DNA from 4 places in the Streptomyces sp. NPDC020965 genome. Region 4 is predicted to be linked to each of the others. Evidence: riboswitches for the same ligand, from Rfam matches in the RefSeq annotation. Region 4 holds a riboswitch; each other region holds the start of a gene.
The links. Region 4 has a riboswitch for cobalamin ahead of ACH4S7_RS35780 (DUF4430 domain-containing protein). Riboswitches for the same ligand answer to the same signal wherever they lie in the genome.
Positions count from the first base shown of each region.

Region 1: another riboswitch for cobalamin. It lies ahead of ACH4S7_RS21775 (CbtB domain-containing protein); the one in region 4 lies ahead of ACH4S7_RS35780 (DUF4430 domain-containing protein).
Region 2: another riboswitch for cobalamin. It lies ahead of ACH4S7_RS10365 (ribonucleoside-diphosphate reductase subunit alpha); the one in region 4 lies ahead of ACH4S7_RS35780 (DUF4430 domain-containing protein).
Region 3: another riboswitch for cobalamin. It lies ahead of ACH4S7_RS06295 (ABC transporter substrate-binding protein); the one in region 4 lies ahead of ACH4S7_RS35780 (DUF4430 domain-containing protein).

Region 1 covers NZ_JBIRRE010000007.1:87,283-94,892, reverse strand. The annotation lists gene ACH4S7_RS21785 (hypothetical protein) at 1-907, shown strand, start outside; gene ACH4S7_RS21780 (CbtA family protein) at 959-1,726, opposite strand; gene ACH4S7_RS21775 (CbtB domain-containing protein) at 1,792-2,016, opposite strand; cobalamin riboswitch at 2,054-2,182, opposite strand; gene ACH4S7_RS21770 (histidine phosphatase family protein) at 2,256-2,822, shown strand; gene ACH4S7_RS21765 (aldo/keto reductase) at 2,934-3,815, shown strand; gene ACH4S7_RS21760 (hypothetical protein) at 3,896-4,156, opposite strand; gene ACH4S7_RS21755 (hypothetical protein) at 4,376-4,987, opposite strand; gene ACH4S7_RS21750 (PQQ-binding-like beta-propeller repeat protein) at 5,093-7,597, shown strand; gene ACH4S7_RS21745 (protein kinase) at 7,610-7,610, shown strand, end outside.
Region 2 covers NZ_JBIRRE010000002.1:776,274-783,883, forward strand. The annotation lists gene ACH4S7_RS10360 (ribonucleotide-diphosphate reductase subunit beta) at 1-480, opposite strand, end outside; gene ACH4S7_RS10365 (ribonucleoside-diphosphate reductase subunit alpha) at 480-2,861, opposite strand; cobalamin riboswitch at 3,007-3,150, opposite strand; gene ACH4S7_RS10370 (LuxR C-terminal-related transcriptional regulator) at 3,604-4,014, opposite strand; gene ACH4S7_RS10375 (B12-binding domain-containing radical SAM protein) at 4,521-6,638, opposite strand; gene ACH4S7_RS10380 (GNAT family N-acetyltransferase) at 6,700-7,203, opposite strand; gene ACH4S7_RS10385 (hypothetical protein) at 7,428-7,610, shown strand, end outside.
Region 3 covers NZ_JBIRRE010000001.1:1,447,039-1,454,648, reverse strand. The annotation lists gene ACH4S7_RS06320 (nicotinate phosphoribosyltransferase) at 1-1,000, opposite strand, end outside; gene clpS (ATP-dependent Clp protease adapter ClpS) at 1,147-1,461, shown strand; gene ACH4S7_RS06310 (DUF2017 domain-containing protein) at 1,461-2,057, shown strand; gene ACH4S7_RS06305 (amino acid permease) at 2,706-4,148, shown strand; gene ACH4S7_RS06300 (Mov34/MPN/PAD-1 family protein) at 4,251-4,682, shown strand; cobalamin riboswitch at 4,797-4,956, shown strand; gene ACH4S7_RS06295 (ABC transporter substrate-binding protein) at 5,000-5,986, shown strand; gene ACH4S7_RS06290 (FecCD family ABC transporter permease) at 5,983-6,999, shown strand; gene ACH4S7_RS06285 (ABC transporter ATP-binding protein) at 7,167-7,610, shown strand, end outside.
Region 4 covers NZ_JBIRRE010000020.1:56,043-63,652, forward strand. The annotation lists gene ACH4S7_RS35775 (hypothetical protein) at 60-1,472, shown strand; gene ACH4S7_RS35780 (DUF4430 domain-containing protein) at 1,549-2,040, opposite strand; cobalamin riboswitch at 2,202-2,326, opposite strand; gene ACH4S7_RS35785 (hypothetical protein) at 2,479-3,561, opposite strand; gene ACH4S7_RS35790 (hypothetical protein) at 3,588-4,166, opposite strand; gene ACH4S7_RS35795 (FUSC family protein) at 4,775-6,313, shown strand; gene ACH4S7_RS35800 (lactonase family protein) at 6,546-7,595, shown strand.

The DNA of each region.
Region 1 (7,610 bases), on a different contig from region 4:
CTACACCGCCGACTGCCGGCGCTCGGTCGCCGCCGAGATCGTGGACGCCACCGCCACGCACGTCAACATCGCCTGTTCCGGTACGGAGGCCGAACAGCTCTCCCGGGCCGTCGGAAACAGCGAGGCGCAGCTCGAACAGGTGCGGAAGCTGGCGGTCGGGCACACCGTCAGGACCGTCGTCCTCTCCGTCGGCGGGGACGACGTCCAGCTCATCAAGACCATGAAGGCGTGCGCCGACGCCTGGCAGAACAATCGGTACTGCTCGACCGACGCGGCGATCACCACCCCGGTGGCCGAGCGGACGCGGACGGTCGGCGACAAGGTGGTGAAGGCCGTCCAGGCCGTCAGGGAGGCGGTCAAGGAGAGCGGTGTCACCCCGAGGATCGTCGTGCAGTCCTACCCGCTGCCCCTCGCCACCGGCGACCCCACCACCACCGCCGCGCACGACGAGAACAGCTGGGACCGCTGGAGCGCGTACGGCTGCCCCTTCTACAACCGCGATCTGAGCTGGCTCGGCACCGGGGCGGGCCCCGCCCTCAACACCGAGATCAAGAAGGCCGCCCAGCGGGCCGGTGCGGACTTCGTGGACCTCGGCCGGCTGCTCGAAGGGCACCAGGTCTGTGGCAAGGACCCCCTCCAGACCTCCTTCGCCGCCGACGGCACCATCGTCAGACCGACCGCCGCGCGGGCCGAGTGGGCCCGCTATCTGCCCCGTACGAGGGCCGGACTGCCCGCCGACGAGGAGCGCGAGCTGCTCCATCCGAACTACTACGGACAGCGGGCGCTCGGCCGGTGTCTGACCCTGGTCGTCAGCAAGCTGCCCACCACGGCCGTGGGTTCGACCGCGCGGTGCGTCGGCGCGGCGGGGCAGGCGCCGGACGCGGTCACCGTCTCGTACGCCGACTGACGCCGGAGCCCCCACCGGACGGATCGGACCGGTGGGGGCGGCGGCCTCGGTTCAGCTCCTGGCGGCCGTCGCGCGCCGCGCCGTGCTCGCGCCGTCGCGCGGGGCGGCCCTTGGCACGAGGAGTCGCTCGGTCAGTTCGCCGAAGACCAGCCCGAAGACCGTCCACAGGGTCGCCTGGATCGCGAGCGTCGACAGCCGGAACTCCCAGACCACCGAGGCGGGGAAGCCCTTCGGCACCTCGTTGTACGACGGCAGGAACGCGAAGGCGATCCCCACGGCGACGACGAACGCCGCTCCCGCCACGGCCGTCGCGTGCCAGTTCCCCAGCCGGGGGGCGAGCCGCTTCCCCAGGATCACCGCGGCCACCGCGAGCAGCACGCTGAGCACGACCATCAGGAAGTACACGGTCGTGCGTTCGCCGATGGTGTCCGGGTCGCCGACGGCCGGCGGATTCGGCGGATACTTCAGATACGGCACGACGTACACGGCCAGCAGCGCGCCGAGGGCGACCAGCGCGGCCGTCGCGCGCGGACCGAACCGGCCGACGCGGCCGAGGGCGACACAGGTGGCGAGCGCCGCGACGCCACCGACGGCGACGCCGAAGACCAGCAGACCGGTGGCGAGTCCGGCGGTGGACTGCATGGTCCGGCTGACCAGCTCCTCGCCGCCGTGCTCATGGCTGTTGGCCTCCTCGAAGGCGATGGCCGCGTCGACCGGGCCCTCTCCGAGGAAGTACGCGACGGCCAGGGCGACGGCGCCGGCGATCAGGCCCGCGACCATGCCGCGGACGAGCAGGGCTCTGACGGATATGGAGTTCATGGATGGTTCCCCTGGGCGATGTCGATGAGACGGGTGCTGAGTGGTCGTGCCTCAGTGGTGCTGTCTCAGTGGCAGGGGAAGCCGAGGAGATGGCGGCCGTCGTGCACCCATTCGTGCACGCTTTCGCCCGAGATGAGCGAGGTGGCGCCCTGCTCGGCGCCGACGAAGTAGAGCAGGATCAGTGCCAGGACGCCGGTGAAGACGGCCCAGGGCGCGATCTCCTTGAGCGATACGGGGACGATCGCCGGTGCGGTCGGTGACACGGACGCCGATGCGGCGGACTGGGCCATGGCAGAACCTCCAGAGGGAACACGCGTCCCGTTCGTGGTGCCGTGAAGACGAGGGTGCCGGGTCTGACTTCCCGCGGAGATACGGGTACACAGTGGCGCGACCGTGCCGGATTCGCACCGGACTTCCGTCACACCTTCGTCATGTACACGCGACCGTACCGCTTGAGGGCGGGGGCCGCCATGGCGTGGGATGGCCGAAAACAACGGCCCCCGGGGGGGGCCTGACGGAAGGGGCGGATATGACGGTACGGCTGACACTGGTCTCACCGGCGACCACGAGCGCGCTGCGGGAGGCGCGCTTCGGGGGCGATGAGGGACTCGACGGACCGGGCCTGCGTGCCGCCGGGGCCGCCGCGGGCGCGCTGCCGCGCCCGGACCGGGCGCTGACCGGCCCCTCCCGCCGCTGCCGCGAGACGGCGACGGCGCTGGGCCTGCGACCGGAGCGGGTACCGGCGCCCGCCGACTGCGCCATGGGCACCTGGCACGGCCGGACCCTGGACGAGGTGAGCGCGGCGGAGCCCGCCGCCGTCTCCCGCTGGCTCAGCGACCCTTCGGCGGCGCCGCACGGCGGGGAGTCCCTGCGGGAGTTGTGCGGGCGGGTGGGGGCGTGGCTGGATTCGCTGGACCCCGGCCATGTGGTGGCGGTGGTGGAGCCGGGGGTCGTCCGCGCGACGACCGTCCGGGCGCTGGACCTGCCCCTGGAGACCTTCTGGCGGCTGGACGTCGCCCCGCTCACCCTGACGCGCCTCTCGGGCCGCCTCAACCGCTGGAACCTCCGGTGCGGGTCCGCCCCCGGGGGCGGGTGAGCGTGCGGCGACGGAGTCCACCGACCCGGAACGGCCCCCGGGCCATCAAATGCCGGCTCCCGGTCCAACGGCGTTGTTAGCGTGTGCCGTTGAATGAGGGGAAGACGATAGATGACATCGACCACGTTCCACATCGGGGGAGAGCTCGGCGTACGGCGGCTCGGCTTCGGAGCCATGCGACTGCCGACCGAGCCCGGCCCCGATCGGGAAACCTCACTGAACATCGCCAGGCGCGCCGTCGAGTTGGGCGTCACGCTGATCGACACCGCGCACATGTACGGCGGGGGCGCCAACGAGGAACTGCTCGCCGAGGCCCTGTACCCGTACCCGGACGGGCTGCTCATCACCACGAAGGTGGGCATTGCGCGATCGAGTCCCACCGCCCAGTGGAAGCTCGACGCACGGCCCGACGTCCTGCGCGACCAGGTCGACCACGCCCTGCGCCGACTGCGCGTCGACCGGCTCGACCTGCTGCAACTGCACCGCATCGATCCGGAGACCCCCCTCGCCGACCAGCTCGGCGCGCTGCGGGAACTCCAGACCGCGGGCAAGATCGGACTGATCGGGCTGTCCGAGATCACCGTCACCGAACTCGACCAGGCGCGGCGGATCGTCGAGGTCGCGAGCGTGCAGAACCGGTACAGCGTGGTGGACCGCGAGCACGAGCCCGTACTCGCGGCCTGCGAGGCGGCGGGGATCGCGTTCCTGCCGTGGCGGCCGGTCGCCGAAGCGGCTCCGGGCGGGGCGGCTTCGGGCGGAGCGGCTTCGGGCGGAGCGGCCGAGCTGGCCGCGGTGGCGGCGGAACTCGACGCGACCCCGGCGCAGGTCGCGCTCGCGTGGCTGCTCGACCACTCCCCGGTCATTCTCCCGATCCCCGGCACCGGCCGGCTCGACCATCTGGAGGAGAACGTGGCCGCGGCCGATCTCCGGCTGACCCCGGTACACCGGGAGCGTCTGGACCGGCTGGGGCCCTCCGGCGGGGTAGGCGTCTGAACCCCGGCGACGGGCTCGCCGGGTGAGGGAGCGTCGGCGGCCCCCGGTATCCAGGAGGCCGCCGACGCCAAGGGGTGGGGTCAGCGCTTCAGGATGCCCTCGAACTTCGCCCAGTCGTACATCTGGTGCACCGCCTGTCCGAGGATCGGCACGCTGATGTGCTCGAACACGTCCTCGATCAGGTCGATGTCACCGGTCACGATCAGCGGCCCGGTGATGTTGAGCAGGCCACCGGAGCGGGGCTCCCGCTCCTGGGCGTGGGCGGTACCGCCCGACAGTGCCAGGGCCATACCGGCCGCCATCGCCACCACTACACCCGCACTGCGTACACGACGGAACATCAGCTCTCCGTTTCTGGGGACCTCAGGCTCTCCGCACCCGCGCATGTCAACCAGCCCTGAGGGCAGGGGAGTTGGGGGAAACATCGCCGCGCGGGCCGAAGTGATGATCAGCTTGCCATCGGGTCAAGGGCAAGTAAAGTGCCTGCCAGGAAGTAAATGATCATCACATCGGGAGTGGTCCCGCCGATACCCCGGGCGCCCTCGCTGCCGGACGGTTCGTCAGCCGGGCCGCACCACTTCACCGTTGAGCTCGCCCTCGCGCGCGCGGAGCAGGCGGTTCACGGTGGCGCGCGCCTCCCGGGTCCGCTCCAGTGCCGCGAGGGTCTCCGGGGCCACGGTGCGTGCGCGGGATCCGCCGTCGGCGGAGTGGCGCAGGACCTCGGCCCGTATCAGGCGGTTGCTCTCCCGCAGATGGCCCAGCAGTTGGGAACGGGCGTCGGTGGCCAGCGCGTCCCCGTCGCCCGCTCCCCGGGGCACGGCGATCAGCTCGCGGGGCACGTCGACCGAGTCGGTCCGCAGGTCGATGCCCGCCCGGTACGCCTCCTGGCCGAGCCGCACGGTCTCCTCGTCGAACCGCTCCAGATCCATGGGGCGGTGGGCTTCGAGCTCCTGGACGGCGCGGTCCAGCGCGTCGAGCCAGGCCCGGCTCGTCACCCTGATCAGCAGGAGTCGGGCGGTCTCGGCCTCCCGCCAGAGGGCCAGTTTCTCGCTCTCCTGCTCCTCAGTCTGCCGCCGGTGCAGTCGCAGGGGTCCGTAGACCCCGCCGAGAGCGGTGAGCCCGGCGCCGACGAGCGCTCCGACCGCTCCGTACAGTGCCCCGATGTCCGCCATGCGTCCCCTTCTCCGGAGGCGCCAACCCGTCTCCGTGTGCGCCATGTTGATCAGAGCGTACGATGGCGTCCCCTCGGCGGGAGGCCATGGAGAAGGGGTGGGCACGTGCTGAGACCGCTCGGTGCCATGTCCCCGCGGCGGATCGGTCCGTATGCGATTCTCGCCCGGCTCGGCGGCGGCGGGATGGGCGATGTGTACCTCGGCCGCCGCGACGGCGAGCATCAGCCGGACGCGCTGGTGGCCGTGAAGACGATGCGTCCCCATCTGGTGGACGACCCGTCCTTCCGCGACCGGTTCCGGCGGGAGACGGAGCTGGCCGGCACAGTGCGCGGCCCCTGTACCGCCATGCCGGTGGCCGCCGACGCGGACGCCGACCCGCCGTGGCTGGCCACCCGCTACATCGCGGGGCCCACCCTGGGTGCCGCGCTCCGGCGCTGCGGTCCGTTCCCGGAGGACGCGGTCCGGGCCCTGGGCGCCGATCTCGCCCTGGCGCTCGCCGAATTGCACACGGCCGGGATCGTCCACCGGGACGTCAAGCCCGGAAATGTGCTGCTCGACCGCGACCGTGCCCTCCTCATCGACTTCGGTCTCGCCCGGATATCCGGGACGACCACGCAGGTGACGAGCGAGGGCGGGGTACTCCTCGGCACCCCCGACTTCATGTCCCCGGAGCAGTTGCGGGACAGCCGGACGGTGACCTCCGGATCGGACGTGTTCAGCCTGGGCGCGCTGCTGTGCTTCGCGGCGACCGGGGTGAAGCCCTTCGGCGATGGACCGGCCGCCGCCGTACAGCACCGGATCGCCCAGGGGGCGCCGGCGCTCGACGCGGTGCCCGAGGGGCTCAGGGACATCATCGGGCGCTGCCTGGACCCGGTTCCGGCCCGCCGCCCCCGGCCCGACGAGCTGGCGGAGCGGTGGGGTGCGGGCACCCGGTGGGGCGGCTGGCCGGTCCCCGTGCGGGAACACGTCGAGGAGTACCGGCGCGAGGCCCGGGAGGTGTGCGCCGCGGCGGTGCCGCTCCCGGCCCCCGGGCCCCCGGACCGGGACGCGGCCATGGCTCCCCGATCGCCCGAGGTGCGGAACGAGCCCTCGGTGGACCGGCCTTCAGGGGTTTCGGAGGCTTCGGAGGTGGGGCACGAGCCCCCGCCCGGCAGCCGGGGACAGCGCCGCCGCGTGGCCCTGGCCCTGATCCTCGCGCTGGTGTCGGTGGTCGGCGCGGGCACCTGGCTCTGGCGGGCCGGCCCCTGGCGGGACGGTACGGACTCCGCGCCGCCGGCGCGCGGCCCCGTGGCACTGCCGGCGGGCGTCGACGACCGGGGCACCGCCGATTCCTCCCGCGTCCTGCCGCGGGGACCGGCCGGCACCCCGCCCGGCTGGCGGCCGTGGCGCGGCCGGCTGGCCGGACCCGCGCTGGGCTGCGCCGCGGGGACGAAGGTGCTCGTCTGCCGCCTCACCGACGGCACCTACACCGCGCTGGACCCCGCCGATGGACGGCGGCTGTGGACCATCGGCAGCTACGACCCCGGTACGGATTCGTACATCAGCCCGACGGGACTCCAGGTCTTCCCGGCCCAGAGCAGCCAACCGACGGTCCACGGCCGGAATGTCGTCCTCAGCACGGACGGCTGGCTCCAGGCGCGCGACGCGCGCACCGGGAAGCTCCGCTGGGAGCGGGAGTCGGCGGGCGCGCTGGCCGTCCGGTCCCGTCCGCTGGTCGGCGACGGCATGGTCTTCACCGTGACCTCGCCGAAGCAGGACGCGCCCGGGGTGACTCCGCGCCTCTCGATGACGGCCTTCGCCCTGTCGGACGGCCGGGAGCTGTGGACGAGGGCGCTCTCCGCGCAGGAGTACGCGCGGGCGGAGCTGCTGGACTTCGAACCCGTCGCGTACGCCGACGGCCTCGTCCACGCGCTGAGCGATGGGGGCCTGGTCTCCTACGACGGCCGCACGGGCGCCGCCCGCGGCCAGGCGGCGAGCGAGGCGAAGGGGTGCGACACGCTGGCGGTCACGGGACGGGCCGCCTTCTGCTCGCACCAGGAGGACAGGGCGACCAGCCCGGTCCTGCACCGGCTCGACGCCACCACCCTCCAGCCGGTCGGCCGACCGATGGCGCCGAAGGGACCGCCGATGGGCTATCTGAGCCGGCTCGCCGCGGTGGACGACCGGATCGCGGTCGTGCTCGCCCCGGGCGCCGCGGCGGACCCGGACCTCGGAGTGGACGAGAAGGTGCCCGGTGTGGTGGTCCTGCTCGATCCGCGCACCGGCGCGGAGCGCGGCCGTTATCCGCTCTCCGCCAGCGCGGGCACCTCCCCCCTGCCGTCCGGCGCCGACCAGGTGGTCACCGATCCGATGATCGTCGGTGATGCCGTCGTGTACGCGGACCACTCGGCCCTGCACGTCATCCCGCTGACGGCGGACGGGCGTCCGGGGCGGGCACGCGTGGTGCCGGTGGCCGGCGCGCCCGGACCACGCCCGGAGGAGCGGTACGACCGGGTCCGGGGACTGAACCTGGCGCGGGAGATCAGACCCCCCGTCATGATCCCGCTGGGAGACGCCGTCCTGATCGTCTACGACAAGGGGACCATCGTCTCCGTACCCCTGCCGGAGTGAGCGGATACCACCG
Region 2 (7,610 bases), on a different contig from region 4:
CTCCCGGATGGAGGGGATCTCCTCGACCGCGTCGAAGGCAGCGGACCGGTCCTCCGGGTCGGGGAGGTAGGTGTCGAGCAGCGTCAGATAGAACTGGACGTGCACGGCCTCCTCGAAGAGCTGACGGCTCAGGTAGAGCCGGGCCTCGGGGGAGTTGATGTGCTTGTAGAGCGTCAGCACCAGGTTGTTGGAGACGATCGAGTCGCCCGTGGCGAAGAACGCCACCAGCCGGCCGATCATGTGCTGCTCACCGGGGGTGAGCTTGGCGAGATCGGTCACGTCGGAGTGGAGGTCGACCTCCTCCACCGTCCAGGTGTTCTTGATCGCGTCCCGGTAGCGCTCGTAGAAGTCCGGGTAGCGCATCGGGCGCAGGGTCAGCTCGAAGCCGGGGTCGAGCAGGTTCTTGACGCCGTTGTTCGCGGGCGCGCCGTTGACGGCGGTGCCGTTCTGGGCGGTGCCGTTCTGGGTGGGGGTCGACATTACTGGCACGCCTCGCAGGACTCGGGGTTTTCCAGGGAGCAGGCGACCGCGTCTTCGGGCGCCGGCTGTACGGGGATGGGGGCGGCGGCGACCGGTGTGGCGGCGGCCGCACGGGCGATCCGGGTCGCCGGGCGCGAGCGCAGGTAGTACGTGGTCTTCAGCCCCTGCTTCCAGGCGTACGCGTACATCGAGCTGAGCTTCCCGATGGTCGGCGTCTCCAGGAACAGGTTCAGCGACTGCGACTGGTCCAGGAACGGCGTCCGGGCGGCGGCCATGTCGATCAGACCGCGCTGCGGGATCTCCCACGCCGTCCGGTACAGCTCACGGACCTCGGCGGGGACCCAGGTGAAGTCCTGGACCGAGCCGCTGGACTCGCGCAGCGCCTCCCGGGTCTGCGCGTCCCAGACGCCCAGCCGCTTCAACTCGGCCACCAGGTACGAGTTGACCTGGAGGAACTCGCCGGAGAGCGTCTCCCGCTTGAAGAGGTTGGAGACCTGCGGCTCGATGCACTCGTACACACCGGCGATGGAGGCGATCGTCGCGGTCGGTGCGATGGCGAGGAGGAGCGAGTTGCGCATACCGGTGGTGGCGACCCGCTCGCGCAGCGCGGCCCAGCGCTCCGGCCAGGCCGACTCGACGCCGTAGTGGTCGGGGTGGAACACGCCACGCGCCGTACGGGTCTTCTCCCAGGCCGGCAGCGGGCCGTGGCGCTCGGCGAGTTCGGCGGACGCCTCGTACGCGGCGAGCATGATCCGCTCGGCGATCCGGGTGGAGAGCGCGCGGGCGGCCGGGGAGTCGAACGGCAGCTTGAGCTGGAAGAAGACGTCCTGGAGGCCCATCGCGCCCAGGCCCACCGGGCGCCAGCGGCTGTTGGAGCGGCCGGCCTGCTCGGTCGGGTAGAAGTTGATGTCCACGACGCGGTCGAGGAAGGTGACGGCGGTACGGACGGTGCTGTCCAGCCGCTCCCAGTCGATGTCGTCGCCCACGACGAAGGCGCCGAGGTTGACCGAGCCGAGGTTGCAGACGGCCGTCTCGCCGTCGTCGGTGACCTCCAGGATCTCGGTGCAGAGATTCGAGGAGTGCACGGTGTGGCCGGGCTCGGCGGTCTGGTTGGCCGTCCGGTTGGAGGCGTCCTTGAAGGTCATCCAGCCGTTGCCGGTCTGCGCGAGGGTCCGCATCATCCGGCCGTACAGCTCACGGGCCGGCATGGTCTTCCGGGCCAGGCCCCTGGTCTCGGCGGACCGGTAGGCGGCGTCGAACTCGTCGCCCCACAGGTCGACCAGCTCGGGCACGTCGGCGGGGGAGAACAGCGACCAGTCGGTGTCGGCCTGGACGCGGCGCATGAACTCGTCCGGCACCCAGTGCGCGAGGTTCAGGTTGTGCGTACGCCGGGCGTCCTCACCGGTGTTGTCGCGCAGCTCCAGGAACTCCTCGATGTCCGCGTGCCAGGTCTCCAGGTAGACGGCGGCGGCGCCCTTGCGCCTGCCGCCCTGGTTCACGGCCGCCACCGAGGCGTCGAGGGTCTTCAGGAACGGGACGATGCCGTTGGAGTGGCCGTTGGTGCCCCGGATCAGCGAACCGCGGGCGCGGATGCGGGAGTACGAGAGCCCGATGCCGCCCGCGTGCTTGGAGAGCCGGGCGACCTGGTGGTACCGGTCGTAGATCGAGTCCAGCTCGTCCAGCGGGGAGTCCAGCAGGTAGCAGGAGGACATCTGCGGGTGCCGGGTGCCGGAGTTGAAGAGCGTGGGGGAGGAGGGGAGGTAGTCCAGCCGGCTCATCAGTCGGTAGAGCGCGGCGACCTCGTCCAGGGCGCGGACCGAGTCGTCCTCGGCCAGCCCGCAGGCCACGCGCAGCATGAAGTACTGCGGGGTCTCGACCACCTGGCGGGTGATGGGGTGGCGCAGCAGGTAGCGGCTGTAGAGGGTGCGCAGACCGAAGTAGCCGAAGCGGTCGTCGGCCTCGCGGTCGATGATCTCGTCCAGCCGGGCGGAGTGCAGCTCCACGAACGCGGCCGTGCGGTCGGCGATCAGCCCCTCGGCGTGACCGACGGCGACCGAAGCGGAGAACGAGACGGAGCCCTGGCCCGCCGCCTCCTCGGCGATGGTGCGGGTCAGCAGCCGGGCGGCGAGCCGGGAGTAGGCGGGGTCGTCGGAGATCAGACCCGCGGCGGCGTCGGTGGCGAGTCCGCGCAGTTCGGCCGTGTCCGACCCGGCGTGCCGACCGCGCAGCGCGGCGGCGGCGACGCGTCCGGGGTCGGTGTCCGGCAGATCGGCGGTGAGGTCGGTCAGGATCCGCAGCAGTGCGGTCCCGGGTCCGTCCGCAAGCTGCTCGGACATCTGCTCGGAGATGCCTGAAGCCGGATCGGCTGGCGCGATGGTCACGTGGTGCTCTCCCTCGCTCGGCTCGCGGGCCGACGGGCGGAGGAGGCGGTGCCGGGGCACATGCGTACCCCGGAAGAGGGCAGCACTGCGTACGGCGTCCACCGGCCCAGCCGCGAGGCCCGGACGTCTCGGCACCCGGGTCGGTCGAGCCGGGTGCGCTGTCGGCAGACGCTCGGACTTGCGGGTACGACAAAGCGCACCACAGCACACCGTTGCGGGACAGTTCCGGATTCACACCGGATTCCTCTGCGGACGACAGCGAGGACGAGCATACATGTGGGGGCGATTGGATGAGGCACCCCCCAGATGTTGTGTCGTGCCGGTGCGGGAGCGATCCAAAGACGGCCCTGCGGGCCCTTGGCGGGGCGGGCGTACGGGGGTGGGCGGGGTGCCTCGACGGAGGGCGGGCGGGGGCCCGCAGGGGCCGGGGAAGGGCCGGGGAGGGCCAGCGAGGGGTGTGTCGCGGGAGCCCCCGCCGGGGGGTTGGGGGGGGCTTCCCGGGCGGGGCGAGGGGGGGCTCGTGCGGCGGGAGACGCTTGGCTCCGGCGGCGGCGCGTGAGGGTGCGCGAGAGCTTGGGGCGTGCGCCCGGAGCGGTGCGTGGGGTGTGATGTGCGTCCGGGGTGGTTCACGGGGCGCGGGGTGGTTCGTCGGGGTGACCGAGGCCCGAGCGCTATCGGCCTCAGGGCCGTCGGTCGGGGGAAGGTGCCGGCGGTGGGGGGCACCGGCACCTACCCGGTGCGGTCAGCCCGAGGCGACCAGCCCCGACTGGAGCGCCGCCGCGACCGCGGCCGTGCGGTTGGTGACCCCCAACTTGATCAGGACACTGCTCACCAGCCGCTTGACGCCGTGTTCGGAGATGCCCAACTGGCGCGCGATCTGCCGGTTGCTGAGCCCGGCCACCAGATGGAGCAGGGCCTCCTCCTCGCGCGGGGTGAGCCGAATCGATCGCGTGGGCACCGGCCCCGCGCCCTCGCGCGCCCGGTCGAACAGCTTCCTGCCCAGGGGGAGCGGTAGCGGCATCCGCCCGGACGCCATATCGGAGAAGGCGCGGTGCAGCGAATCGGCCGTCAGATCCTCCCGGGCCAGATATCCGTCGGCCGGGAAGTCCCTGAGGACGTCTCCCGACTCGATCCAGGCGTCATCGACGATCACCAGCACTCGGGGTGCCGGGATGCTTCGCTCCGGTGGCGTCTCGGGTAGACGTTTCCTGTTGGACGTGGACAGGACAACAACATCCGTGGGAAGGCGAACGCGATCGGTTTCATCGTGCAGGAACTGGACGTTCGGTGCCGGAAAGGCCCTCGCGAGCATGCTCTGCAAGCCCAGCCGAAGCAGTTCGTTCTCTGCGTAGACAGCTATCCGGAGCTCTTTCAGCGGCTGACTCGGACAACTCTCTGTCGCTGCGTGTGCTGTGGTCACCGTTACCCGTTCTCCTCATGAGATCCCACCGAGGCGGGCTGTGTCTCTCGGGCTGCTCCATTCCCCGTGTCTGGATCTGGGCTCAGTCGGCGGTGGCTGCTCCGGACAGGGTGACTCATATTTAAGTGATCACGGAGGAATTTCTCTATATATATAAGAAAGTTTTAAAATCATGCTTGCTCTGACCTGGCATGATGCAAACCGGTCGCCGTGACATCGGCTCGGAGCGATAAGAGGCTTCAGTCAAGATTCGCGGTGCGAACCAGATCCTGGAACCTGACTTTGGTCAACATTCGGCCGATTCCCCACGCCGCGTCGCCGAACTGCGCGAGGTACGTTCCGATCAACTCGACCTGCTTCGGCGACAGAGTGAAGGTGCGCTTCCCCGGAGCGGTGAGTGCGAAACGCTCCACCGGGCCCGGATCGGCCGCGAAGGCGTCCAGATCGAAGCGGGCGTCCTGCCGGAGAGGTGTATCGGCCCGGCTGCTCAGCACATCCGCCAGCAGGAACCAGTGGTACTCACCGGCCTCGGCGATGAATTCATCGATGACCGGGGTGAGTGCGCCTTGTTCCTCCATGGTCGCGCGGGCGGCGTCCGTCGCGGCGCGGGAGAGGTCCCGGAAGGCGAGCGTCAGCATCCGCGCCCGATAGGTGTAGAGGAGATTGCTGCCGAACCGGCCGGTGATGTAGTCATCGATGTTCTCCTCGGCGTGGGCCGCCGCCTCCTCCCGCGAGGCCCAGAGCTGACCGCCGGTCTCCTCCCTGAACCGCGCCAGCACCGCGCGGAGGTCCGCCCCGGGCCGGCGCTCGTACATCAGCTCCAACCACCGGAACACATCGCAGCCGTAGGCGCGCAGCAGCTTCACCAGCAGCCCGAAGGTGGCGTCGTTGTAGGCGGCCGAGACGAAGAGGTTCATCTCCCGGCAGTCCTGGTAGTCGGGGAACGGCAGGGTGGAGAGCCCCACGCAGACCTCGTCGACCTCCGCCGCCGCGAGGTTCTCGCCCAGCACCTCGTACTGCCCGAAGCTGCGCGGCACGATCCGGAACCGGGTCTCCATGGAGTGCTGTTCCCGCTGGTCCCCGGTCCATAGATCGCTGCCGGGCAGCAGGGTGAGCTGGAACATGTTGAGCCGGTCGAACCCGGCCGCGATGAGCTGGCTGAGGGTGTCGAAGTGCGCCGCCTTGCTGTCCTTCGGCAGGCCGAGGATGACCTCGCTGTAGGTGCCGGTGTTCTGCTCGGACGCGGCGAGCGCGACCTCCATGAGCTGTTTGGTGTCGATGTTCTTGCGGCGGACCTCGGCGAGCACCTCGAGGGAGAGGGACTGCACCGAGCCGGAGAGCGTCATGGTGCCCCGGGTGCGGGTGATCGCTTCGAGTACCCGGTCCCGCTTGTTCTTGCCGGTGGTCAGATCGACGTAGCGGGGCCAGCCGAAGGTGTCCTGGCACTCCACGATCGCGTCGCAGATCGCCAGGTCCTCCGGGAACATCCCGAAGTTGGAGTCGGTGATCAGCAGCTCGTTGCGGCTGTCGCCCCGCTCGATCAGGGGCACCATCCGCTCGCCGATGTAGAGGAGTTCGTCCCGTACCCGGTCGGAGTTCTTCTTGGCCACCTTCGAGTAGTACTTCGTCCCCTCCACACAGAAGGAGCAGGAGAACGGGCAGCCCCGGTTGGTCTGGATGGTGGGTATCAGCGCGCCGTCGAAGAACTCGTCCATCAGCCCCGTCACATAGGGGGAGGGGACCTCCAGCAGACTCGCCAGCCGCGGCCCCGGCGGGAGCAGATGCGCCTGCCCTGACGCGTCGAGCGAGTGCACCCCCGGCACGGTGCCGTGCACGGGCTCCGTCTCCCCGCCGGACGCGGTCAGCCCGATCAGCAGCTCCGCGAAGGCCCGCTCCCCCTCGCGGTCGACGTAGAAGTCCACCCACGGCGCCAGCCGGGAGCGGAGGAAGGGCTCCTGCTCGCCCGGTACCAGCGGATAGTTGGGTCCGCCGAAGACCACGGTCACCCAGGGGTACTTCTCCTTGATCCGCTTCGCGAAGGCCAGGGAGAGCCGGCTGTTCCAGACGTAGCTGCTGAAACCGATGATGTCCGGGGGCGTCTCGCAGCGCAGCGCCTCGGCCAGTCTCTCCGGGTACTTGAAGATCCGGACCGGGTTGGCCAGGTTCAGCCGGGTCGAGGCGTAGGTGGCCAGCATGCCGATCGCCTGCGGCATGATCTCGGACGAGATGCTCTGCTGGGTGTAGGTCAGATCGGCGAGCCACACCGTGAGGTCGGAGTCCGGGACCGGCGGAGAGATCTCGACGATCTCCAAGGGCTTGACGATCTCCAGCGGGGCGATCTCAAGGGGAGCGGGCATGGGTCACCTTCTGTTGATCCGTGGGCTGTTGATCCCTGGGCGATCTGGCGCGTGGGCCGGGTCAGGGCCTGTCTGATGGATCGGGCCGGAGGCGCGACCGGGGGGCGCCCATGACCGTGAAGGTCTCCGGCAGGTAGGGGAAGAGCACTCCGCGGGCGAGATCGCGGTAGCCGAGCGACTGGTAGAAGCCGTGTGCCGAGTACTCGGCCTCGATCACCGTGAGGATCGACCGGCGCCCGCCGTTCGCCTCGGTGAGAGCAGTGATCAACTCACGTCCGACGCCGCGGCGCTGGAACTCGGGGAGGACGTGGAGTTCGGCGACGGCGAAGGCGTCGTCCAGCCAGGTTCCGTGCCCGCTCTCCGCCAGACGGGGGCGTATCACGTCCGCCCACCAATCGTCAGGGGCGACGGGCATTCCATAGGTGAACCCGATGAGCCGGCCGTCGGTGTGTGTGGCGCAGAGCGCCCGGAATCCGGGGCTTTCGCAGTCTCGGAGTACATGGGTGCGATCGTTCTCTATCGCTTCTTCCGTGAGGCCGAAGATGGCCTTCTTAATGGAATACATGTCATCGATCCGTGATATCAGGTCGAATTCTCCGAACTGTACATCTCCCATGCCTTGCGACCCTAGCATCGCTGTCTCTCGAATTCGAGAAGTAACGCCGCCCCAACCGGGCATGGTCATCCTTCCGCGCGAATGTGTAGTCGACTCGACTTGTTGCCGGTGATAGGAATGGATAGGCCCTGCCCGTTCCTTTAATTGGCGCAGGATGAGGAAGGATGGCGAATATGCCGGAATCCGCGATGCTCGTGGCCGAGTTGGAGCTTGAAGTTCAGGATGTCTCGGACGAGAACTGGGACGCGGTCGTCTCGGTGCTGTCCGCGGACGACCTCGACACGATGGCGCTGGCCAGGACAACCAGCACGACGGGAACCACGACCACCGGCGGCGGTTGCATCAACACCAGCGGC
Region 3 (7,610 bases), on a different contig from region 4:
GGGCGACCAGTTTGTAGACCATCGAGCAGGTGGGGTGCCCGCTGCCGGTGACGAGCTGGGTGCCCACGCCGTACGCGTCGACCGGGGCCGCCGCGAGGGAGGCGATGGCGTACTCGTCCAGGTCGGATGTGACCGTGATCCTGGTGTCCCGGGCGCCCAGCTCGTCCAACTGCTGCCGCACCCGGTGCGCGACCAGCAGCAGGTCGCCCGAGTCGATCCGGACGGCGCCGAGGCCGGGGCCGGCGATCTCGACGGCCGTGCGGACCGCCTCCGTCACGTCATAGGTGTCGACCAGCAGGGTGGTGCCCCGCCCGAGCGAGTCCACCTGGGCCCGGAAGGCGTCCCGCTCGCTGTCGTGCAGCAGGGTGAAGGCGTGGGCGCTGGTGCCGACGGTGGGGATCGCGTAGCGGAAGCCCGCCGCCAGGTCGGACGTGGAGTCGAAGCCGCCGACGTACGCCGCGCGGGAGGCGGCCACCGCGGCCAGCTCATGGGTGCGCCGGGCGCCCATCTCGATCAGCCTGCGGCCGGCCGCCGCCGCCGACATCCGGGAGGCCGCCGCGGCGATGGCCGAGTCGTGGTTGAGGATGGAGAGGATCACCGTCTCCAGCAGGACGCACTCGGCGAAGCCGCCCTCGACGCGCAGGATCGGGGAGCCGGGGAAGTAGACCTCGCCCTCCGGGTAGCCGAAGATGTCGCCCCGGAACCGGTAGCCGGCGAGCCATTCCAGCGTGGGCTCGTCGACGATCCGCTGGTCCCGCAGGAAATCGAGGACGCCCGCGTCGAAGCGGAAGTTCTCCACCGCGTCCAGCAGGCGTCCGGTGCCCGCGACGACCCCGTACCGGCGCCCCTCGGGCAGTCGGCGGGTGAAGACCTCGAAGACCGAGCGCCGGTGGGCGGTGCCCGCCTTGAGGGCCGCCTGGACCATCGTGAACTCGTACTGGTCGGTGAAGAGGGCCGTCGAGGGGACGTCCACCGGCAGTCCCAGGTCCGTCGTGTTCACGGTCACGAGAATCGACCCCGCGCTTTCGTCTCGGCCGCCGGGGGGCATCCCGAGCGATCCAGCCATGGCCAGGATGCTACCCCACATTTCGTCAGAGTGACGAGATGGGATGTCCGTTTGTGCGATCCGCCCCCTTGAGTGGCAGCATGGACCAGGTGAGTGTTGCTCCCACAGAGATCGAACGTCCTGAATCGGCCGAGGAGACCTTCGCCGTTCCCGAGCCTGATGTGCCGTGGGTGACGCTCGTCCACAACGACCCCGTCAATCTGATGAGCTACGTCACCTATGTCTTCCAGGCGTACTTCGGATACTCCAAGGACAAGGCGCGCAAACTGATGCTCGACGTCCACCAGAAGGGCCGCGCCGTGGTCTCCAGCGGCAGCCGCGAGGAGATGGAGCGCGACGTGCAGGCGATGCACGGCTACGGGCTCTGGGCGACCCTCTCGCAGGACCGCAACTGATGCCGGGGCACTTCGAGCCGGCTCCCGGCGGTGGCGCGACCGTCGCGCTGGACGAGGTCGAGATCTCCATTCTGCGCTCGCTGGCCGTCCAGCTCATGGAGCTGATCGGGCCCGGCGACGAACCGGCCGAGGACGCGGACCCGCTGGCCGCGCTCTTCGCCGAGGGGCCGTCCGAGGCGCCGTCCGACCCGGCGCTGGCCCGGCTCTTCCCGGACGCGTACGCGGGTCCCGGTGCGGGCGAGGAGAGCGAGCGGGACGAGGAGCTGCGGACGGCGTCGTCCGACTTCCGGCGCTTCACCGAACTCGACCTGCGCTCGCGCAAGCGCGCCGACGCCCACCGGGTGGTCCAGGCCCTGGACTCGCTCACCCCTTCCGGGGAGGACGAGGCGGTGCTGAAGCTGACCGTCGAGGACTGCCGGTGCTGGCTCGGCGCCCTCAATGACCTGCGGCTGACCATCGGCACCCGGCTGGACGTGGCCGATGACGACGAGACCCTCTACCGGCTGCCGGACGACGACCCCCGCAAGCCCATGGTGATGGCCTACCTCTGGCTCGGGGTGCTCCAGGAGACCCTGGTCGAGACCCTGATGCCGTAGCGAGGGCATCGCCCCGGGTGCCCCGGGTGTCCCTGCCGCCCGTGGCGGCGGCACCGTCTCCGCGCCCGGGCCTGGACGCTTCGGAGCCCCTGGTGCCGTAGCGGTGGGACGGTCTGGGCGCCCGGGCTCGAGGCTCCGGGAGCCCCTGAGGCCGTGGCGGCGCCGCCTACGCGCGCCCGCCCCCGGGTGCTCCGGTAGACCCTGATGCCGTAGCGCCGGGGCGGTTTCCGGGTCGGGTCCCGCACGCTGGCGCATGCCCTCCGCACCCCCTGCCGGGGGCGCGCGACGGCATGTCCACGACCGGCCCGGGACCCGGACCTCACGGCGGCTTTCGCCCGTCTCCGTACGCTCAGCGGACGCTCAAATCCGGATAACGATCCCGTCACCACCCCCGCAGGGATTGTTGGGGTGGGTGCGTTTTGTCCGACTTTCCTTGTGGTGTGCACCACATTCTCCGTAGATGATCTCACTTAACGGCGTGATAGATCTGCACGACCGCCAGGGGCGCCACCCATGCCCCTGGAGGCGCTTGAACCGGCGGATCGCCGGTGGCACTCCATCCATATCCGGGGGGATCAGGACCTGATCCGCCTCCGCGCGCCGGGCGTCTGCGGAGAGCGGATCTGCATGGAGAAAGGGCGCACAACGATGACCACAGTGCGGGTCGACAAAGAAGACGGGCACGAAGGCGAGGGCGTCGCCGGACCATCGGGCGGTGGCGACAGCCAGGGCTACCACCGCGCACTAGGCGCCCGCCAGATCCAGATGATCGCGATCGGCGGAGCGATCGGCACCGGCCTCTTCCTGGGCGCCGGCAAGGCCATCTCCAAGGCCGGACCGAGTCTCATCCTGGCCTACGCCATCGCGGGCCTGGTGATCTTCTTCATCATGCGGGCGCTGGGCGAGCTGCTCATGTACCGCCCCGTCTCGGGATCCTTCTCCGAGTACGCGCGGGAGTTCATCGGCCCCTTCGCGGGCTTCGCCACCGGGTGGACGTACTGGCTCTTCTGGGTCGTCACCGGAATGACCGAGGTCACGGCGGCGGCGCAGTACATGACGTACTGGTTCGACATTCCCCAATGGGTCTCCGCGCTGATCTTCACGCTGATCCTCTACGGGGCGAACCTGATCTCCGTGAAGCTCTTCGGTGAGCTGGAGTTCTGGTTCTCCATGGTGAAGGTCACCGCCATCGTCGGCATGATCCTCATCTGTATCGGCATCCTCACTCTGGGCTTCTCCGACGCGGGCGACACCGCCTCCGTCTCGCTGCTCTGGAGCGACGGCGGCTTCTTCCCCAAGGGCATCGGCGGCACGCTGATGACGCTCCAGATCGTGATGTTCGCCTTCCTCGCCGTCGAGCTGGTCGGTGTCACGGCGGGCGAGTCCAAGGACCCCGAGAAGACCCTGCCGAAGGCCATCAACACCGTGCCGTGGCGGATCGCCGTCTTCTACATCGGCGCGCTGACCATGATCCTGTCGGTGGTCTCCTGGACCAACTTCCAGCCGGGCATCTCCCCGTTCGTCGCCGCCTTCGACAAGATGGGCCTCGCCGTCGGCGCGGGCATCGTCAACTTCGTCGTCCTCACGGCCGCGCTCTCCTCCTGCAACTCCGGTATGTACTCCACCGGCCGGATGCTGCGCGACCTGGCGCTCAACAGCCAGGGCCCGAAGGTCTTCACCCGGCTGACCAAGAACGGCACCCCGCTGATCGGCACGACCTTCTCGGCCTGCCTGATGATGTTCGGTGTCTGGATCAACTACCAGTGGCCCGGTGAGGCATTCAACAAGATCGTCTCCTTCGCCACCATCTCCGGTATGTGGGCGTGGGTGATGATTCTGATCAGCCAGATCCGCTACCGGGCCAAGGCCGACCGGGGCGAGCTGCCGCAGTCCACCTTCAAGGCTCCCGGCGCGCCCTGGACGAGCTGGTTCGCGCTGGCCTTCATCGGCATGGTGGTCGTGCTGATGGGGATCGACAAGGACGCCAGGGTCTCGCTCTACTGCGCGCCGGTCTGGGCGCTGCTGCTGGGTGTGTCGTATCTGATGCTGAAGCGGCGGAACCCGGACGGCACGGCCTTCGCCAAACGCTGACCGGCCGGCAGGTGCCCCCAGCCGGAGGGCCCGGTGTCCGGCATGCGGACCGCCCCGTACCACTCCTCGGTACGGGGCGGTCGCCTGTCTATCCTGATCGGCATGTTGACGCTCACCCAGGTTCTCTTCGACAAGATCGTGGCGCATGCCCGCGCCGACCACCCCGACGAGGCGTGCGGCGTCGTCGCCGGCCCTGAGGGCACCGGGCGCGCCGAGCGCTTCATCCCCATGCTGAACGCGGCCCGCTCGCCCACGTTCTACGAGTTCGACTCGGCCGACCTGCTGAAGCTCTACCGGGAGATGGACGACAACGACGAAGAGCCGGTGATCATCTACCACTCGCACACCGCGACCGAGGCGTACCCCTCCCGTACGGACATCACCTACGCGAACGAGCCCGGCGCCCACTACGTCCTGGTCTCCACCGCCGACAGCGACGATGTGGGGTCCTTCCAGTTCCGCTCGTACCGCATCGTGGACGGCGAGGTCACCGAGGAGGAAGTGAAGATCGTCGAGCGGTACGCGGAAGTGTGAGACGGGCGGTACGCGGAAGGGCACGGCGGGCGGTACGCGACAGTGTGCGGCGGGCGGCGGGTGCTGGGCATCAGGGGGTGCGGCGAGTGGCGCGGCGGGCAGTAGGCGGGGGCGTGAAGATCGTCGCGCGGTGGTCCGGGGCATACTGACCCCCGGACCAACTGAACAGGGCGGCAGGACCCAGGAAGCCGGTGTGAATCCGGCGCGGTCCCGCCACTGTGACCAAGCGTTCCCGCTTGGCAGCCAGGAACTGACCCGCCGCCCTTCTCCCACCATCTAGGGGACGTGGAAATCCCCGGAGGAGGCCGTACCCCGTCATGTCCAGGCGCCGTTCCGCACTCATAGCCGCCCTGCTGCTCCCGCTCCTCGCCGCCACCACCGCCTGCGGTGCGGGCGACGACGACAAGAGCGAGAAGGGCTCCGACGCCGCCCAGCCGGGCGCCTCGTTCCCGTACACCGTCGACAACTGCGGTGTGAAGACGACCTATCGGGCCGCCCCCGAGCGGGCCGTCACCATGAACCAGCACGTCACCGAGATCATGCTCGAACTCGGTCTGGCGAAATCCGTCGTCGGCACCGCCTATCTGGACGACGCGGTCCTCCCGCGCCACAAGAAGGCGTACGACGCGATCCCCGTCCTGGCCAAGGAGTACCCCTCCAAGGAGAAGCTCCTCGCCGCCAACCCCGACTTCGTCTACGGCGGCTACGGCAGCGCCTTCGAGGCCAAGGACGGCCGCACCCGCGAAGAGCTGAAGAAGTCCGGCATCGACACCCGTCTCAACCTGGAGTACTGCACCAAGAAGCGGACCACCGTCGACGACCTCTACCGCGAGGTCGAGGAGATCGGCCGCACCTTCGGCGTCGGGCCCCGCGCCCAGGAGTGGATCGCCGGCGCCCGCGCCACGCTCGCGAAGACCGGGGAGTCGCTGAAGGGCCGCGCCCCGGTCCCCGTCTTCGTCTACGACAGCGGCGACAAGACCGCCTTCACGGCGGGCGGCAAGGGCATCGGCAATGAGCTGATCACCCGTGCCGGCGGGCGCAATGTCTTCGCCGACCTCGACAAGTCCTTCGGCGACGCCACCTGGGAACAGGTCGTGGCGCGCAAGCCCGAGATCGTCGTCATCTACGACTACGGCGCCACCACCGTCGAGCAGAAGAAGAAGCGGCTGCTGAACGACCCGGTGCTGCGCGACGTCCCGGCGATCAAGAACAAGCGGTTCGCCGTGCTGCCGCTCTCCGACGCCGTGCTCGGGGTGCGCGCACCCGACGCCATCGCCAAGCTCGCGGGGCAGATCACCCGGTGAAGTCGCGCCTCCGCTACGGAGCCGTGGTCGTCGCGCTGCTGATCGCCCTCGCGGTCGCGGTCGTCGCGGGCCTCGGCCTCGGCTCCGTACGCATACCGCCCGGGCAGGTCATCGACGCCCTGCTGCCGGGCGCCGAACCCAGCCCCTTCCGCACGATCATCATCGACGTACGGCTGCCCCGCGTCCTCCTCGGCGCGCTCGTGGGCGCCGGGCTCGCCGTCGCCGGCACCGTCCTCCAGGCCCTCGTCCGCAACCGGCTCGCCGACCCGTTCCTGCTCGGCATCTCCTCCGGCGCGTCCACCGGGGCCGTCACCGTCCTCGTCCTGGGCATCGGCACCACCACCGCCGTGGCCACGCCAGCCGGGGCGTTCGTCGGGGCGCTCTGTGCGCTCTTCCTCGTCTACGGGCTGGCCAGGCGCGACGGCGCGATGACCGGCACCCGGTTGGTGCTGGCGGGCGTGACCGTCTCGTACATCTTCACCGCGCTCACCACCCTCGCCCTGGTGGCGTCCGCGCGGCCGGAGCACTTCCGGGAGGCCCTCTACTGGTCGCTCGGCGGTCTCGGCAGCGCTCGTTGGGACAGTGTGCTGCTGCCCGCGATCGTCCTCGGGTTCGCCCTGCCGCTGCTGCTCGCGCTCGCCAAACCGCTCGATCTGCTGCTGGTGGGGGAGGAGGGCGCCACCGTGCTCGGGCTGGACGTGGCCCGTTTCCGTGCCGCCGTCTTCGTGCTCGTCTCCCTGGTCACCGCCGTGCTGGTGGCGGTCAGCGGCGCGGTCGGCTTCATCGGTCTGATCGTGCCGCACGCCGCCCGGCTGCTGGTCGGGGCCACCCACCGGACGCTGCTGCCGGTCGCGGCGCTCGGCGGGGCGGTCGCCCTGGTCGTCGCCGATCTCGGTGCCCGTACCGTCGCGTCCCCGCAGGACATTCCCGTCGGAGTGCTGACCGCGCTGCTCGGCGGGCCGCTGTTCCTGTGGCTGATGCGCTCCCGTACCGCGAGAGGAGCCGTCCTGTGAAGATCGGCGAACCCCGTAAGCCGGGTGAGTCCGCTGAGCCTGGTGAGCCCGGTGGACCCCGTGAGCCCGGTGGGCCCCGTAAGCCAGGTGAGTCCGGTGAGTCCGGTGGACCCCGTGCGACTGACGAGTCCCCCGGGAGCGGTGGGGCACGTCCGGTGAGCGCCGCGCTGTCCCTGACCGGCATCGGGTACGAGACCGACGGCCACACCCTCCTCACCGATGTCGGCCTCGACGCCCGCCCCGGTGAAACCGTCGGCCTGGTCGGCCCCAACGGCAGCGGTAAGACCACCCTGCTCCGCTGCGTCTACGGCACCCTGCGCCCGACGGCCGGCCGCGCCCTCATCGACGGCGACGATCTGGTCGCCCTCGGCCCGAAGGCGCGCGCCCGGCGGGTGGCGACCGTCCCGCAGGACACCCGGGGCGAGTTCGAGCTGACCGTGCGCGAGATCGTCGCCATGGGACGCGCCCCGCACCAGCGGTTCTGGGAGCAGGATTCGGCGGCCGACGACGCCGTCGTGGCCGAGGCACTCGCCCGGCTGGCCATCAGCGACCTCGCCGACCGGGCCTTCCCGTCGCTCTCCGGCGGCGAACGCCAACGCGCCCTGGTCGCC
Region 4 (7,610 bases):
CGCGCCTCGGTCGCGGAGTAGGTGTGTCCGGCCGGCGTCCCTCATCACAGGAGCAGGCCATGTCCCGTTCTCGTACCTCCCGCCGCATCGCTCTGACGGTGCCCGCCGTTCTCGGTGCCTTCGCCCTGACGGTGCTGCCCGCCGCCGCGACCACCTCCCCGGCGCAGATCGCCACCTCGAAGACCAACGGCGTCGCCTACCTCAAGTCCCTCCAGGCCGCCGATGGTTCGTACGCGGGCTCCGGCCTGTCCAACGAGTGGGCGCTGAGCGCGCTGGCCGCGGCCGGCACGGCGGCCGTGGACGTCACGCCCGGCGGCGACGCCACCAAGAACGCCCGCAAGGTCTACCGAGACCTGCTCGCCACCTCCGGCTGGCCCTCCGCGACCCCGGTGGTCACCGACTACCAGCGCGCCACCCTCAATGCGTACGCGGCGGGCATCGACCCGGCGCGCGTCTCTGCCTCCCGCAACCTCATCGCCGACATCTACGGCTACTGGCAGACCGCGGAGACCGGTTACTTCGGTCCCTCCGCCAACTACAACGGCACGGTCTTCGCCGCGCTCGCCCTCGCCGGGGCCAAGACGCAGGCGGGCGCGCAGCGGGTGCCGCAGTCGCTGCTGACCTCGATGGTCAACCGGATCCGGGCCAACCAGCACAACGACGGCGGCTGGAACTACAGCAAGGCCGAGGGCAGCCCGACCGAGCTGGCCAAGCCGGGCGACATCGATATGACCGGTGCCTCCATGGCCGCCCTCTGCGCCTCGGGCGTGCCGAACACCGACCCGGACATCACCCAGGCCAAGGCGTTCCTCAAGAGCAAGATCATCAGCAACTCCGGTGCGTTCAACGCCATGTACGGGGTGAACACCAACTCCAACGGCTGGGCCGTCTCCGGTCTCAACGCCTGTGGCATCAACCCGCAGACCGGTGACTTCCTCACCCCGCTGGGCAAGACCCCGGTGGACTTCCTCATCGCCCAGCAGTTCAACCCCGGTGGCGGCTTCAAGTACCTGCCCAGCCAGACCACGCCGTCCACGTACGCCTCCGCCGACGGTCTGCGCGCCGTCGCCGGGGCCGGGTTCACCGCGACTCCTCCGGTGCCGACCACGGTGGGCGCGCCCCAGTGGGTCGCCCAGGCCGCCTTCACCGCGGGTACGGCCACCCGGCTGGCGCTGACGGTCGACGACGGCGCGGGGAACCTGAAGGTCTGCTCGGTGGCCTTCACCCCGACCGGCACCACGACCACCCTGGGCGAGGTGCTCGCCGCCGCCACGACCGCGGCCACCCCGGCCGGCTGTGTCACGGCCGTCACCCCGTCGTACGGCACCGGCACCATCACGGCCGTGAACGGCAAGGCCAACAGCGGCTCTTCGACCTGGAAGGCCAGCGTGGACGGCGCCGCCTTCACCGCGGCCACCCGCGGCAAGGTGATCAACCTCGGCGACACCGTCGCGCTGCGCTGGGGTAGCTGAACCACCCCGGCGCGGGTCCCGGCGTCCCTTGCCGGGGAGCCGGGACCCGCGCCGGGCCGTTCCCAGGGGGCGAGGTCTAGAACGCGGTCCAGGTGAACGCGACCTGGTCGCCGGCGTTCAGCCGGAACTGGCAGCCGCCGACCGGTGTCGGGGTGCCGTTGACGGATATGTTCCAGTAGGCCACGCCGCCTCCGGAGACCTGCTTGATGGTGTCGACGGAGAAGTCGTCGAACGACGCGTACCAGGCGCCGTCCCAGGTGAAGTTTCTCGTCCGGGCGGCATCGTCGAGCGCGGCGGTCGGGGTGGGCACCGCGGTCGGATTCGCGCCACCGTTGGTGCCGTCGCACTTATGGGTGCCGCCGGTGGCGGTCGTCACATCATGGCCCTTGGTCTTGATCCGACCCTTGAAGAGCAGGCCGTTCGGGCCCTGGACGGTCAGGTTCACCTTGACCGGCGTGTTCGTGTTCACCGGTGTGGTGGTGGAGTGGGCCACGGCCGGCGCGCTGGTGAGGGCGAGGCAGAGAGCCGCAGTGGTGATCACCGTGCGGCGGGCGAGGGTCTGACGCATGACGTTGCCTTCCTGGCATGGGTCCCGGCCGCCCGCCCGAGACCCCGTACCGCCCGTGCGCGTATCGCCCCCCCGGTCGCGCGGCCCCTGGAGCGGGGCAGGCGAACGGGTGGCGGAGAACCCGGGGTTCGGGGCTTCGCGCTGCGGACCGTGACAGTGAGAAGCGATACGCGGGGAACGCGGGGTTTTCCGACTCGCGGCACCTACGCGCCACACACGGTTGCAGGCCAGCGCCGGATTCACACCGGCTTCCCCCCATCGTCCACGCATTCAGTTGTCGCTCCGGCCGGAGCCGGGGCAGACGCATCGTATGGCCTGATCCCATGAGTCGGCCAGGGTTTCCCGCGATCCCGGATCCGGAACGCGCCGGTGAACAGCACCGAGTTCGCGGCCCTTCACATGAACGTCCGTTGCCCGGCAGCGACGTACCCTCGGTCCTCACCCGCGGGGCCGTTGAGTGCCGGGCATCAACTCCACGCGTACGTCACCGCTGTCCTGGAGGACGTACGTGCTGCCGGTACGGGCCGTCCAGCCCACCGGGAGCAGGTAGTAGCGCCCGCTGCGTTCGATGAGCCGCCGCAGTCCGCTGTAGCGGTACCGGTAGTGTGCGTCCTCACCCAGGTCCTCCACCACCACACCGGGGCCGGCCAGGCTGAGGCGTTCGGTGCTCAGGACCACGACGGCGGTGCGCCGCAGCACATGGTCGGCGGCCGTCCGCGCCTCCTGCTCGCCGAGCCGGGTGGTCGCGAGGCTGGCGGCCCACATCAGCGACAGACAGGCCACGAAGGCGGGGAGCGCGCGGCTCCAGAGCCCGCCGGGGGCGGGCGCCGCGCGGGCGCCCGGGAACCGGCCCAGCAACAGCCCGACGCCGAGCAGCAGGGGCGCGGTCCATTCGTACGGGTCGATCCGCCGCCACAGGAGCAGCAGCACCAACCCGGCTGACACGATGAGCGGATGGGCGCGGGCCACACCGCGCAGGACGCGGTCGATCAGCGCCGTCGCCCGGTTCCGGCCGGCGAACTCGTCTCCGGCGGCGAGCCGGCTCGCCGCCAGCACGACCAGGGCGAGGGCCACGGCCAGGGGCGGCTTGACGAGGTTCAGGCTCTGCATCGACAGCTCGGCAAAGCCGAAGCCCAGGCTGAAGGCGTCCAGCCGGAAGTACTGGTAGTAGGCGGTCAGATAGAGCGCGCCCAGGAAATACATGATCGCCACGAGGAACGACGCCTGCGCCGCGACGGCGCCGAGCAGGCCCGTGGCCGTCGTCGGGATCCCGCCCGCACCGTCGGGGGCCGCACCGGCCGCACCAGCAGGGCTCGCCGGGTCGGCCCGGGCCGCGAGTCGGCGCCGGGCGGCGGCCACGGAGCTGCTCGGCGTCGATGCCGTACGGGCAGCTCCGCGCCGCGCGGTACCGGCTGACCAGGACCGCCGGTACCGCGCGCCCCGCCGACCGGCGTCCGCGGCGCCACGGGCGTTCGGGGCGTTTCCGGTGTCCGCGGCGTTCGCGGCGTCCCTGGCTGCCAAGCCGCCAGCCCCTTCCGTAGTGGTGGTCAGGAGTCGGATACCTCGGGGCAGGGTTCCGGCGACGGGCTCGGACCGGACGGCCGGGGACCGGGTGCCCCGGACGGTGCGTCGGACGACGAGTCCGACGGTGTCGGTGCGGGAGAGGTGGATGGGCACTCCTCGGGCGGGAGGCAGACCTCGCCCTCCGGGCAGCCGCCGGGGTCGCCGATCGTGCCTCCGACATCGCTGCCGGTGCCGCCCCCGCTGTCACCGCCGCCGCTGGGGTCGAGCCCGCCCGCGGTGGCCGGAGGTTCGTCGCTCGCCACCGGCGGGGGAGCCACCGGCGGCACCGGATCGCCTCCGTACGAGCCGCCGCCCGAGCCTTCCGCCCCGGCCCCGCCCCGGCCGTCCCGCCCCTCCGGATCGGCCACCCGTCGCTCCGGGCTGTTCCCGGGCGTGGGCCGCTCCGTCGTCCCCGGCCCCTCCGTGGGGCCGCTCTCCGACGCGCCGGCGCCGGGCCGGGCCTGGGCGGGCGCGTCGACAGGCTGCCGCGGTGGCCCCGGTTCCCGGTCCTGCCCCTCCGGCCCGCCGCCGGCGCAGCCGCCCACCACGATCACCAGAGCCACGGAAGCGGCACAGCGGCGCACCCGTCCCGCTCGGTGTCTCGGTTGGCCTGGATGCGTCGGATGGTGCGGAAATCGCGGATATCGCCGAAAATTCATAGGGTCCCCCTGCGGTTGACCGCCCGCGCGAGGACATCGGGACCCCCGCCGCGCGCGCCCTGCCAACAGGGTCCCGCCGACGGGAGCGTGACGCCAGATCCCCCGTACGGAAGTGTCCACCCGCCACCACGCGTCGCCGCGCACCGGCGGTTCCCCGCGCGCCGGTACGGAGCCCCCGAGCCCTGCCCGGACGCACTGTTTCCGGACACCCGGGGAGGGGGTCCCACCGCCCGGAGGCTGCGACACCCGGCCATTGGACCAGCGCCGGCCCCGCAACCGGATAGTCGACTGGACCAATGGCATACCTCTGAGGTCGTCTCTTGAGCCAATAGCCCTGGTGATGCTCTGATAGCCCCTGTCGATGGCGCTGCGGATTCCGCGGCGCCTTTTTGATGCCGGGACCCTCCCGGGCCGGAGACCCCCCGGCCGGAAGTCCCAGGCGGCACCGGAACACCGGGCACCGGGAACCCCCGGACACCGGCCCCCCGGCCATACCGAGAAGGCGAGAAACTGTGCAGAAGTGGGTGTTCGTCGCGCCGGATCCGGGGCGGCTGCGGCTGCGTGCGGCGGCCCGGTCCGTCCTCGGCATCGGTCTGGCCGTGACCATCTGCGGCCTCGCCGGGCAGTCACTCGTCGCCTCCGTCACCGGGGGCCTCGCCGCGCTGCTCGCCCTCTTCACCGTCACCGACGCGACCGTCCGCGGACAGGCGATCACCACGGCCCTGCTGCCGGTGGTGGGCTTCCCGGTGCTCGCCGCCGCCGCCGTGCTGCACGACTACCCGGTCGCCCGGGACGCCGTCTTCCTCGCCGTCGTGGGAGCCGGCGTCTACGCCCGCCGCTGGGGGCCGCGCGGCCACTCCCTCGGGGTGTTCGCGTTCATGACGTACTTCGTGGCGCAGTTCCTCCAGACGATGCCCGGCCAGCTCCCGGAGCTGTACGCCGCGATCGTCCTCTCCCTGCTCGCCTCCTCGACGGTCCGCTTCGGCCTGTGGTGCTACGAGCGGGGCCGGCCGCCCGCCGTCGCGCCCGCCCCGGCCGACGGCAAGGGCCTCGCCCGCACGACCACCCGCCAGGCGGTCCAGGCTGCCGTCGGCGGGACCCTCGCCCTCGTGATCGGCCAGGCGATCTCCGGCGAACGCTGGTACTGGGCGGTCGGTGCCACCTGGTGGATCTTCGTGAACACCGCCTCGCGCGGTGAGGCACTCGTCCGCGGCTTCCGCCGGGTCCTCGGCACGCTGATCGGCATCGCGGTCGGGCTGGTCGTCGTCGTCCCGCTGCACGGCGCCCCCGTCGCCACCGCCGCGCTCGTCGCGGTCTGCGTCTTCGGGATCTTCTACACCGCCGCGGTCTCCTACACCTGGATGATGCTCTCGGTGACGCTGCTGGCCGGGGGGCTCTACGGACTCCTCGACGTACTCGATCCGGCGCTGCTCGCGCTGCGGCTGGCCGAGACCGCCGTCGGGGCGCTCGGCGCCGCGCTCGCCGTGCTGCTCGTGCTGCCCGTCACCACCCACGCGGCCACCAACGCCTGGATCCAGCAGGCCGTCACCCGCGTCCACGGCTGCACCACGGCCGCCGCGCGCCGGCTGTCGGGGGACGACGGGGCCGACCCCATGCCGCTCGTCGCCGAACTGGAGGCGCTGCTCGGCCGGGTACGGCTCTCGCTGGCCCCGCTCGTCCACCCGCTCAGCCCGCTGCGGGCCCGTAAGGCGCGCGCCCGCCAGGTGATGGCACTGCTCGACGACTGCGCGCGCGAGGTGCGCGGGCTCACCGCCGTCGCCGCGGCACGGGACGCCCGCGCGAACACGGCGCCCGGCTTCGCCCACGACGCCCGACTGGTCGCCGCCTGCCTGCGGGTGGAGGCCGCCGTGCACGCCCTGGTGCCCCCCGCGGCGCCGGCGCCGACCGCCCCCGCCGTCCCCGTACCGCCGGGCGGGCAGCACCCCCGGGCCGAGGCGGCCCTCGCCCATCTGCACGCCCTGGAACAGGCCCTCGCGGAGCTGGCCACACCTCTGCGCACTTCGCCCCGCGCCCCGCTCGTACCCGCCTGACCTGCGGAGGGCGACGGAGTCCGCGCTGTCCCCAGGTCAGGCGGGTACGTACGGTCGAGGGGCGTAAGCACCAGGTGACGATCGCGGCGGTCGCCCCCCCCCCCCCCCCCGGCGGGCGGCAGTCACGGGGGAGCGGCAGACGGTCCGGCGGGCAGGAACGGGTGGAGACAGTTGGTCTAGACCGCTGCTACCGTCGCCCCCGGGCATCAAACGATCAGCGAGGGGTCACGCCGTGGGCGACAGCAGCACCGTACGGGCATTCATCGGGTCGTTCACCTCGTCGGGGGGCCGCGGGATCATCGCCGCCGCCGTGGACGGGGAGACCGGTGCGCTGACCGAGACGGGAGCCGTCGACGCCGTCGCCGACCCCTCGTACCTCGCGCTCGCAGCCACCGCCGGGGGGCCGGTCCTCTACGCCGTCTCCGAGACCTCCGAAGGCGCCGTGGCGGCCTTCGACGTCCGGGGCGCCACCCCCCGGCCCATCGGCGCGCGCGTCCCCGTCTGCGGCGCCGGACCCACCCATCTCGCCGTCTCCGCCGGACACCTGCTCACCGCCAACTACGGCTCCGGCAGCGTCAGCGTGCTTCCCGTCGGCACCGACGGCGAACCGGGCGCGGCCAGCGGCATCCTCCAGCACGAGGGCACCGGCCCCAACCCGGACCGCCAGCGCGGCCCGCACGCCCACCAGGTGGTGCCCGACCCCAGCGGGCGCTGGGTGCTCGGCGTCGACCTCGGCACCGACTCCGTCCGCGTCTACGCGCTCGACCCCGTCGCGGGAGAGCTGACCCAGCACGGCGAGACCCCGCTGCGCCCTGGCACCGGACCGCGCCACCTCGCCTTCCACCCGGCCGGCACGCACGCCTACGTCCTCAACGAGTTGGAGCCGACGCTCACCGTCTGCCGCTGGGACGCGGCGGCCGGAGTGCTCGAACCGGTCGGTGAGACCCCGGTGCTGCCGGACGGCGCCGACGGACCCGTCTACCCCTCCGAGGTGGTCGTCTCGCGCGACGGCCGCTATCTCTGGGCCGCCAACCGGGGGCACGACAGCATCGCCGTCCTCGCCCTCGACGAGACCCGCGAGCGGGCCGAACTCATCACCACCGTGCCCTGTGGCGGGCACTGGCCGCGCGATCTCGCGCTCGACCCCACGGGCCGCCGGCTGTACGCGGCCAACGAACGCTCCGGGGACGTCACCTGGTTCGATATCGACCCGGACACGGGAGTGCCGCGGCGGGCGGGCTCCCTGGCCGCCCCCGCGGCTTCCTGTGTGATCTTCGCCTGATCCGCCGTACGGCTG